2 linked regions of the Catalinimonas alkaloidigena genome follow. The protein of the gene in region 2 binds, or shares a complex with, the protein of the main gene of each other region. Links are inferred from orthologs where the notes say so. Each region holds a gene or a part of one and is shown on either strand. Other genes may lie near its edges. The genes, in order: dnaB and dnaG.

Region 1 (3,270 bases), on a different replicon or contig from region 2:
CCCTATGAAAACATTACGCAGTACATTTCTCTACATAATTCTGCTGGCCGTCATGATCAGCTGCTCCAAAGTGCCGATCACGGGCCGCAGCCAGTTGAACCTGTTGCCGGAATCGCAGATGCTGGCACTTAGCAACACGCAGTACAACGAGTTTCTGTCGCAAAACCAAGTGGTTAGCACCAACAACAGCCAGACCGAGATGGTGAAGCGGGTCGGCAACAACATCCGCGTTGCGGTGGAGCGCTTCCTGAAAGAACAGGGCCACGAAGAGTTAATTGCGGACTACGCCTGGGAATTTAACCTGGTGCAGGACAACACGGTAAACGCCTGGTGTATGCCCGGCGGCAAAGTGGTGGTATACACCGGCATTATGCCCATTGCGCAGACCGACGACGGACTGGCGACCGTGATGGGCCACGAAATTGCCCACGCCGTGGCGCGGCACGGGAACGAGCGCATGAGTCAGGGATTGGTCGCTGAGCTGGGCGGAACGGCCCTGCAAGTGGCAATCGCCGACAAGCCGGCTCAGACCCAGCAACTTTTCAACACGGCGTATGGCCTGGGCGCACAGTATGGCGTGCTGCTGCCGTTCGGCCGTACGCAGGAAACCGAAGCCGACCGGCTGGGTACCATCTTTATGGCGCTGGCCGGTTACGATCCTGCGGCCTCGATCAGCTTCTGGCAGCGGATGGCGCAGAACGCCGGCGGCAGTGCACCGCCCGAATTCTTGTCGACGCACCCCTCGAACGAGACGCGCATCAACAACCTGAAAAACAAGTTTGTGCCCGAAGCGCAGAAATACACACAGAAGCACGAAGAGATGGTGGTGCAGAAGTAAAAGAAGTTTGTCTAAAAAGTAAAGCCGCTTTTTCGAACGAAGAAGCGGCTTTTTTAATGTCGTGTGAGAAAGGCTGGTTAGAAAGGCGACTCAGAATTGCCAGGATTGGAGAAGAAATCGTTTTTGCTCCCCTCAGGCAGGGGCCCGCTGTTGATTTTGCTGCTGCGGGTAATTTCGAACCCGCCCCCCGCCGGTCCCCCCTGACCGAGGCTGGCATCGTTGAATCCCGCCATTTCGGGGTCCATAAATTTGGTGTATTTCCCGATGAAGCGGAGGTAGACGTTTTCGAGCGAACCGTTCCGGTGCTTGGCGATGATCACCTCTCCCAGGCCGTTCAGCGGACGCCCTTCTTCGTCTTCAGTAATGCCATAATATTCCGGCCGGTATAGGAACAGCACCATGTCGGCGTCCTGCTCGATACTCCCCGATTCCCGAAGGTCGGATAGTTGAGGCCGCTTGTCGCCACCACGCGTCTCTACGGCCCGACTCAACTGCGACAGCGCAATCACCGGCACGTTCAGTTCCTTCGCCAGGTTTTTCAGTGCCCGCGAAATCGACGCAATCTCCTGTTCGCGGTTGCCGCGGCTGGAGGTGTCGCCCGTCATGAGCTGCAGGTAGTCAATGATCACCATCTGGATGTCGTGCTGTGCCTTCAGGCGGCGACACTTGGCGCGCAGTTCGAGGACTGATAACGCGGGCGTATCGTCGATGAAAATGGGCGCTTCGCTGAGGCGTCCGATGCGCGAGTGCAACTGCTGCCACTCGTATTCGGCCAGGTTGCCCTTTTTGATCTTTTCACTTTCCAGTTCGGCCTCGGCCGAAATCAGACGGTTGACGAGCTGAATCGACGACATCTCCAGCGAGAAGATGGCCACGCCATGTCCGAACTCGACGGCGGCGTTTCGGGCCGCCGAAATCACGAAGGCCGTTTTTCCCATGGCGGGACGTGCCGCCAGAATTACTAAATCGGAGCGCTGCCACCCCGACGTCACGCGGTCCAGCCCCGAGAAGCCACTGGCCACGCCCGTAAGTCCGTCTTTGTGGTTTTTCTTAGCGTTCAGTTCCTCGATCGCCTCCCGCATCAGGTCGGTCATCCGCGAGAAGTTCTTCCGGATGTTCGATTCTGATACTTTAAAGAGCGATTGTTCGGCCCGGTCCAGCAGCGCAAACACGTCGGTCGTGTCCTCGTAGGCCTCCTTATGAATTTCCGTGGCCACGCGGATCATCTCCCGCTTGATGGCCTGTTGCGCGATGATCCGCGCGTGGTATTCGATGTTGGCCGCCGAGTTGATCCGCGAGGTTAGTTGCGTCAGTTGGTACGAGCCGCCGACAAATTCCAGCTGGCCGGTGGCGCGCAATTCGTTCGAAACCGTCAGGATGTCGATCGGCTCCGACTTCTGAAACAGCGACAAAATGGCGCTGTAAATGCGCTGATGCGATTCTTTGTAGAAGCTTTCCGGACGGAGAATCTCAATGACGTTGGTCAGGGCCTCTTTTTCCAGCATCAAGGCCCCCAAAACAGCTTCTTCCATCTCCACCTCCTGCGGTGGTTTTTTCCCCAAATCATTAAAAAGTTCCTGGCCCGTGAGGCGCGAACGAAGGGTCCCTTTGATCGGATTCTTTCTCTGTTTAGGGTTGCTGTTTTCCATTCCAACAAATGTAAGGAAGAGACCCTAAAGTTGTTCCGCTCGCCACCGGATTAATTTGCAAAGGTTTGTCGGCTTGGTTACCAACCGGTTTTTGCCTTATTTTGCCAGTCAATTCTAATCCGAATGACGCAACTTCCTCGTAAAATCCACCTGATCGCTATCGGAGGGAGCGTGATGCACAACCTCGCCATTGCGCTACACGAAAAGGGATTCCAGGTTACTGGTTCCGATGACCACATTCGCAACCCGGCGAAAGACCGACTGGCCCGCCTCGGCCTGTTGCCCGACGAGGAAGGGTGGTTTCCCGAGCGCATCACGGCCGATCTCGACGCGGTGATTCTGGGCATGCACGCCCGTAAGGATAACCCCGAACTGGCCAAAGCGCAGGAACTGAACCTGCCGATTTACTCTTTCCCCGAGTACGTCTACCAGCAGTGTCGGGACAAGCAGCGCGTGGTGGTGGCCGGAAGCCACGGCAAAACGTCGATCACATCGATGTTGATGCACGTGCTGAACTACTACAACCGCAAGTTCGACTACCTGGTCGGGGCGCAGGTAGAAGGGTTTGAAAATCAGGTAAAACTGACGGACGATGCGCCGGTCGTGATCATCGAAGGCGACGAGTACCTTGCTTCTCCCCTCGACCCGACGCCGAAGTTTCTGCATTACCACCACCACATCGGGCTGGTGAGCGGCATTGCGTGGGACCACATCAACGTCTATCCCGATTTTGAAGACTACGTGCGGCAGTTCGACCTGTTTGCCGACGCCACGCCCAAAGGC
Region 2 (3,212 bases):
TATCGGTAGTGCCTTGTGTCGGTGCCGTCGTAGCGCCGGCGTTGGGGTTCGGCTTTTTCTTGCGGCGTGGTTTACGAGGTTTGGTCGAAGGTCCTTTGTCGTCGCCGGTTGCGGCGGTCGCCTCTACGTTCTTATTAGGGTTAGGGCGCTTCCGTCGTTTCTTTTTGGGGCGCGGTGCCTCCGCACTATCGGTACCCGAAGCGCTCACCTCGTGCCGCGGCTTCTGCTTTTTAGACTTAGGAGTTGCTTCTTCCGCCTTTTTTTCGTTTTTCTCTTTTTTCGTAAAAAGGCCCGCCAGCTTGTCGGCCAGCTTACTAATCATGGATTGACTGCGTTTCTTCACTTTCTTGTCAGGAATGAGATGGGTTTCGTCCACCAGCTGCCCGATTTTCGCCGAGAGGTCTTTGCTGATTTTCTTTTTATACTTTTTATCGCTTTTTGCCATCGTATCGGGTGGATTTCGCGGTGATTTACTGACAAACCTACTCATTTTCAGACAATCTCCCGATTGGATTACTCCACGACCGAGGCCCCGTCTGCTTAGCGGATCACCACGTTTCCACGTGAAGTCGCCAGCGCGCGTTCTACTTTTTTAAGTTCGATGTGCATGCTCATCAGTTGGAGCTCCGTGTCTACATCACCACTTTTCTGAGCTTCCAGGATTTTTTCGTTGACGTCGTGGGTCATAAACCGAATCACCGACGTTTTGTAACGCAACACGCTCGTTTCCATCAGGTGCAGCAGCGTTTTGGGTTCTGTCTCGGACGGAATCGCAATTTTGAAGCGTTCCCACCAGCCGTCGCTGAGTTCTTCTTTCCGCACCAACAGATGAATGGCCAGTTTCTGAATCTCGCCGTCGCTGTGCTGCGTGTAGAAAGCAGCGTCGGGCACTTGCGTCTGGTTACGCAACTCGGCGTATTCCTGCCGGATTTTCTGGTGCACCGGATGGGTAAAATCGGCATCGGCCAGCATTTCGAGTAGGTGATCGCCCGCCGGGTAGCCGTCTTCGAAAAGCACGTTGCCCCACCCCATCAACAACCGCAACAGCTCGCGCTCGCCACTCTCGACTTCGTATTGCAGGGTGTTGTGCGGCGTGGATGCCTCGCGCGTTTCCGTGGGCAGAAACGACTCGGGCAGGCCACCTTCTGCCGAAGTAAATTCAGGCTGACTTTCGGCACGGTCCGATTCCTTCCGTGCCTGCTGCAAACGAATGCGGTTGCTTTCGGCCAACAGGGCGTCTTCTTCCACCTCCAGCATGTTGCTGACCTGCCGGAACAATACCGAACGTTTGATCGGATCGTGGATACGCGTAATGCTTTCTACCATTTCCCGGATCACCTCCGCCTTCCGGAACGGGTCATGCGTGTCGGCCGCCAGCAAGGAGGCTTTGAAGGTGATGAAGTCGACGGTACTCTTCTGAAGGTACTCCTTGAACGCCGCATTTCCCACGCGGCGCAGGTAACTGTCGGGGTCGTCGCCATTGGGGAAGTTGACCACCCGCACGTTCAGACCCGCTTCCAGAATCATGTCGATCCCGCGCAGCGAAGCTTTGATCCCGGCCGGATCGCCGTCGTACAACACCGTGATATTCTGCGTGTAGCGGGAAATCAGGCGGATTTGCTCTTCGGTCAGCGACGTTCCCGACGAGGCTACCGCATTGGATACGCCCGCCTGGTGCATGGAAATGACGTCGGTATAGCCTTCCACCAGATAGCAAACGTCGTGCTGCCGGATGGCCTGCTTGGCCTGGTAGAGCCCGTACAGCACTTTGCTTTTGTTGTAAACCTCGGTTTCCGGCGAGTTCAGGTACTTGGGCTGTGCGCCGCCAGGTTTAGAAGGATCGGTACGGAGAATGCGCGCGCCGAAGGCAATGACTTTGCCCGAGACGTTATGGATCGGGAAGATGACCCGCCCGCGAAAACGGTCGTAACGCTTGTTTTCATCTTTGCGGATGGTCAGGCCAGCCTTTTCGAGCAATTCTAGCTGGTAACCTTTCTTCAGGGCCGCATCTGTAAACGCGCTCCAGGCCTCCAGACTGTAGCCGAGGTCGAATGCTTCCAGGGTCGCTTCGGTAAAACCACGCTCCCGGAAATAACTCAGCCCGATGGACCGCCCTTCCTCGTGGTTTTTCAGTGTTTCCTGGTAATAGCGCGCAGCGAATCCCAGCACGATCATCAGGCTCTCGCGTTCGTTTTGGGCCTGACGCGCCTCGTCGGTCTGCTCTTCTTCTTCGGGAATGTCGATGTGGTACTTCTTCGCCAGAAAGCGAATGGCCTCGGGGTAGGTGAGGCTCTCGATTTCCATCACGAAGCTGATGGGGTCGCCGGCTTTGCCGCATCCGAAGCACTTGTAGATGCCTTTGGCGGGCGAAACTGCGAACGAGGGCGTCTTCTCCTGATGGAAAGGACAGCAGGCAATCCAGTTGCTGCCGCGTTTCTTAAGCGAAACGAAGTCGGAAACAACTTCCAGCACGTCGGCAGTTTGCCGAACCTGTTCAATAATCGCGGGAGAAATCATAACTGCCAAAAGCCTCGAACGAAAGCAAAGATACGCGATCGCCCGAAGCTTTTGGCAGAGAATATCAGGATCAGGCTCCGATGGCCATCGGTTCGAGAAGTGTCAGGTCGTAGCTGGTCACTTTCCCGGTTTTGCTGTCAGTTTTCAAGTGGACGCGGAACCCGTGGTACTCGCACCAGCGCCGGAAACGACGTTGAATAAAGTCGAGATCACTCATGGTTAGTGCACCCTTCTTTAAGCCGAAAATTCCATTGATTACGTCGGCACCCACGGAAGCATACCCCAGGGTTACGATATCGTCCATCAGGTAGTGCTTGAAATCCAAGCTCGTCACGATATTGATGATGGCTGTAGGCTGTGCGGTCATGTATACGTGCTCTCTCATGGCATTTTCATTTATACGTGAAAAAGTTTTGTGATGTAAAGATAGATTCTCGTAACAATAAATACAAGAAAAATATTGAAAAGTTTGTTATTTGTTACCAGCTAAGGTTTACGGCGTAGATGAAGCTTTTTTACATGTTATCGCTCTATAGCCACACAATGCCCTTATTTCTACGAACCAAAGCTAAAGAGATTCGCATTAATAATAATTATTTCAATAAAAATTATTATTAACATTACACACATGACGTAAGAACGAAGGAAAAGGTTGCCCCCTTGGGAGAAAAAGTTGAGGGCACGAGTCCGCATAG

Evidence for each region.
Region 1: the proteins of dnaG (region 2) and dnaB are in contact, whole or in part, in a crystal structure (PDB 2R6A), measured with the Geobacillus stearothermophilus proteins. The link is inferred for Catalinimonas alkaloidigena from one-to-one orthologs. Residues at the interface, in WP_049624496.1 of Geobacillus stearothermophilus: Lys456, Leu457, Leu458, Pro459, Ala460, Asn463, Ala464, Leu467, Leu535, Leu536, Ile537, Ala538, Gln544, Glu545, Asp548, Tyr549, His552; in WP_033016901.1 of Geobacillus stearothermophilus: Ser13, Glu15, Ala16, Gln18, Glu91, Leu92, Asp94, Ala95, Val96, Pro97, Thr98, Ala99, Ala100, Asn101, Tyr104, Tyr105, Ile108.

Annotation. Positions count from the first base shown.
Region 1 is NZ_FNFO01000011.1:145,845-149,114, reverse strand. Bases 202-3,150 are described here. They hold dnaB (replicative DNA helicase), read right to left. Parts: upstream 2,488-3,150; coding sequence 916-2,487; downstream 202-915. Other genes in these bases: BLR44_RS23215 (UDP-N-acetylmuramate--L-alanine ligase), read left to right, coding at 2,611-3,150; BLR44_RS23225 (M48 family metallopeptidase), read left to right, coding at 202-838. Outside these bases: more of BLR44_RS23225, read left to right, coding at 5-201; more of BLR44_RS23215, read left to right, coding at 3,151-3,270. UniProt on the Escherichia coli protein: The main replicative DNA helicase, it participates in initiation and elongation during chromosome replication. Travels ahead of the DNA replisome, separating dsDNA into templates for DNA synthesis.
Region 2 is NZ_FNFO01000003.1:582,035-585,246, forward strand. Bases 30-2,920 are described here. They hold dnaG (DNA primase), read right to left. Parts: upstream 2,518-2,920; coding sequence 541-2,517; downstream 30-540. Other genes in these bases: BLR44_RS09615 (hypothetical protein), read right to left, coding at 30-445; BLR44_RS09625 (hypothetical protein), read right to left, coding at 2,588-2,902. Also shown: more of BLR44_RS09615, read right to left, coding at 1-29. UniProt on the Escherichia coli protein: RNA polymerase that catalyzes the synthesis of short RNA molecules used as primers for DNA polymerase during DNA replication.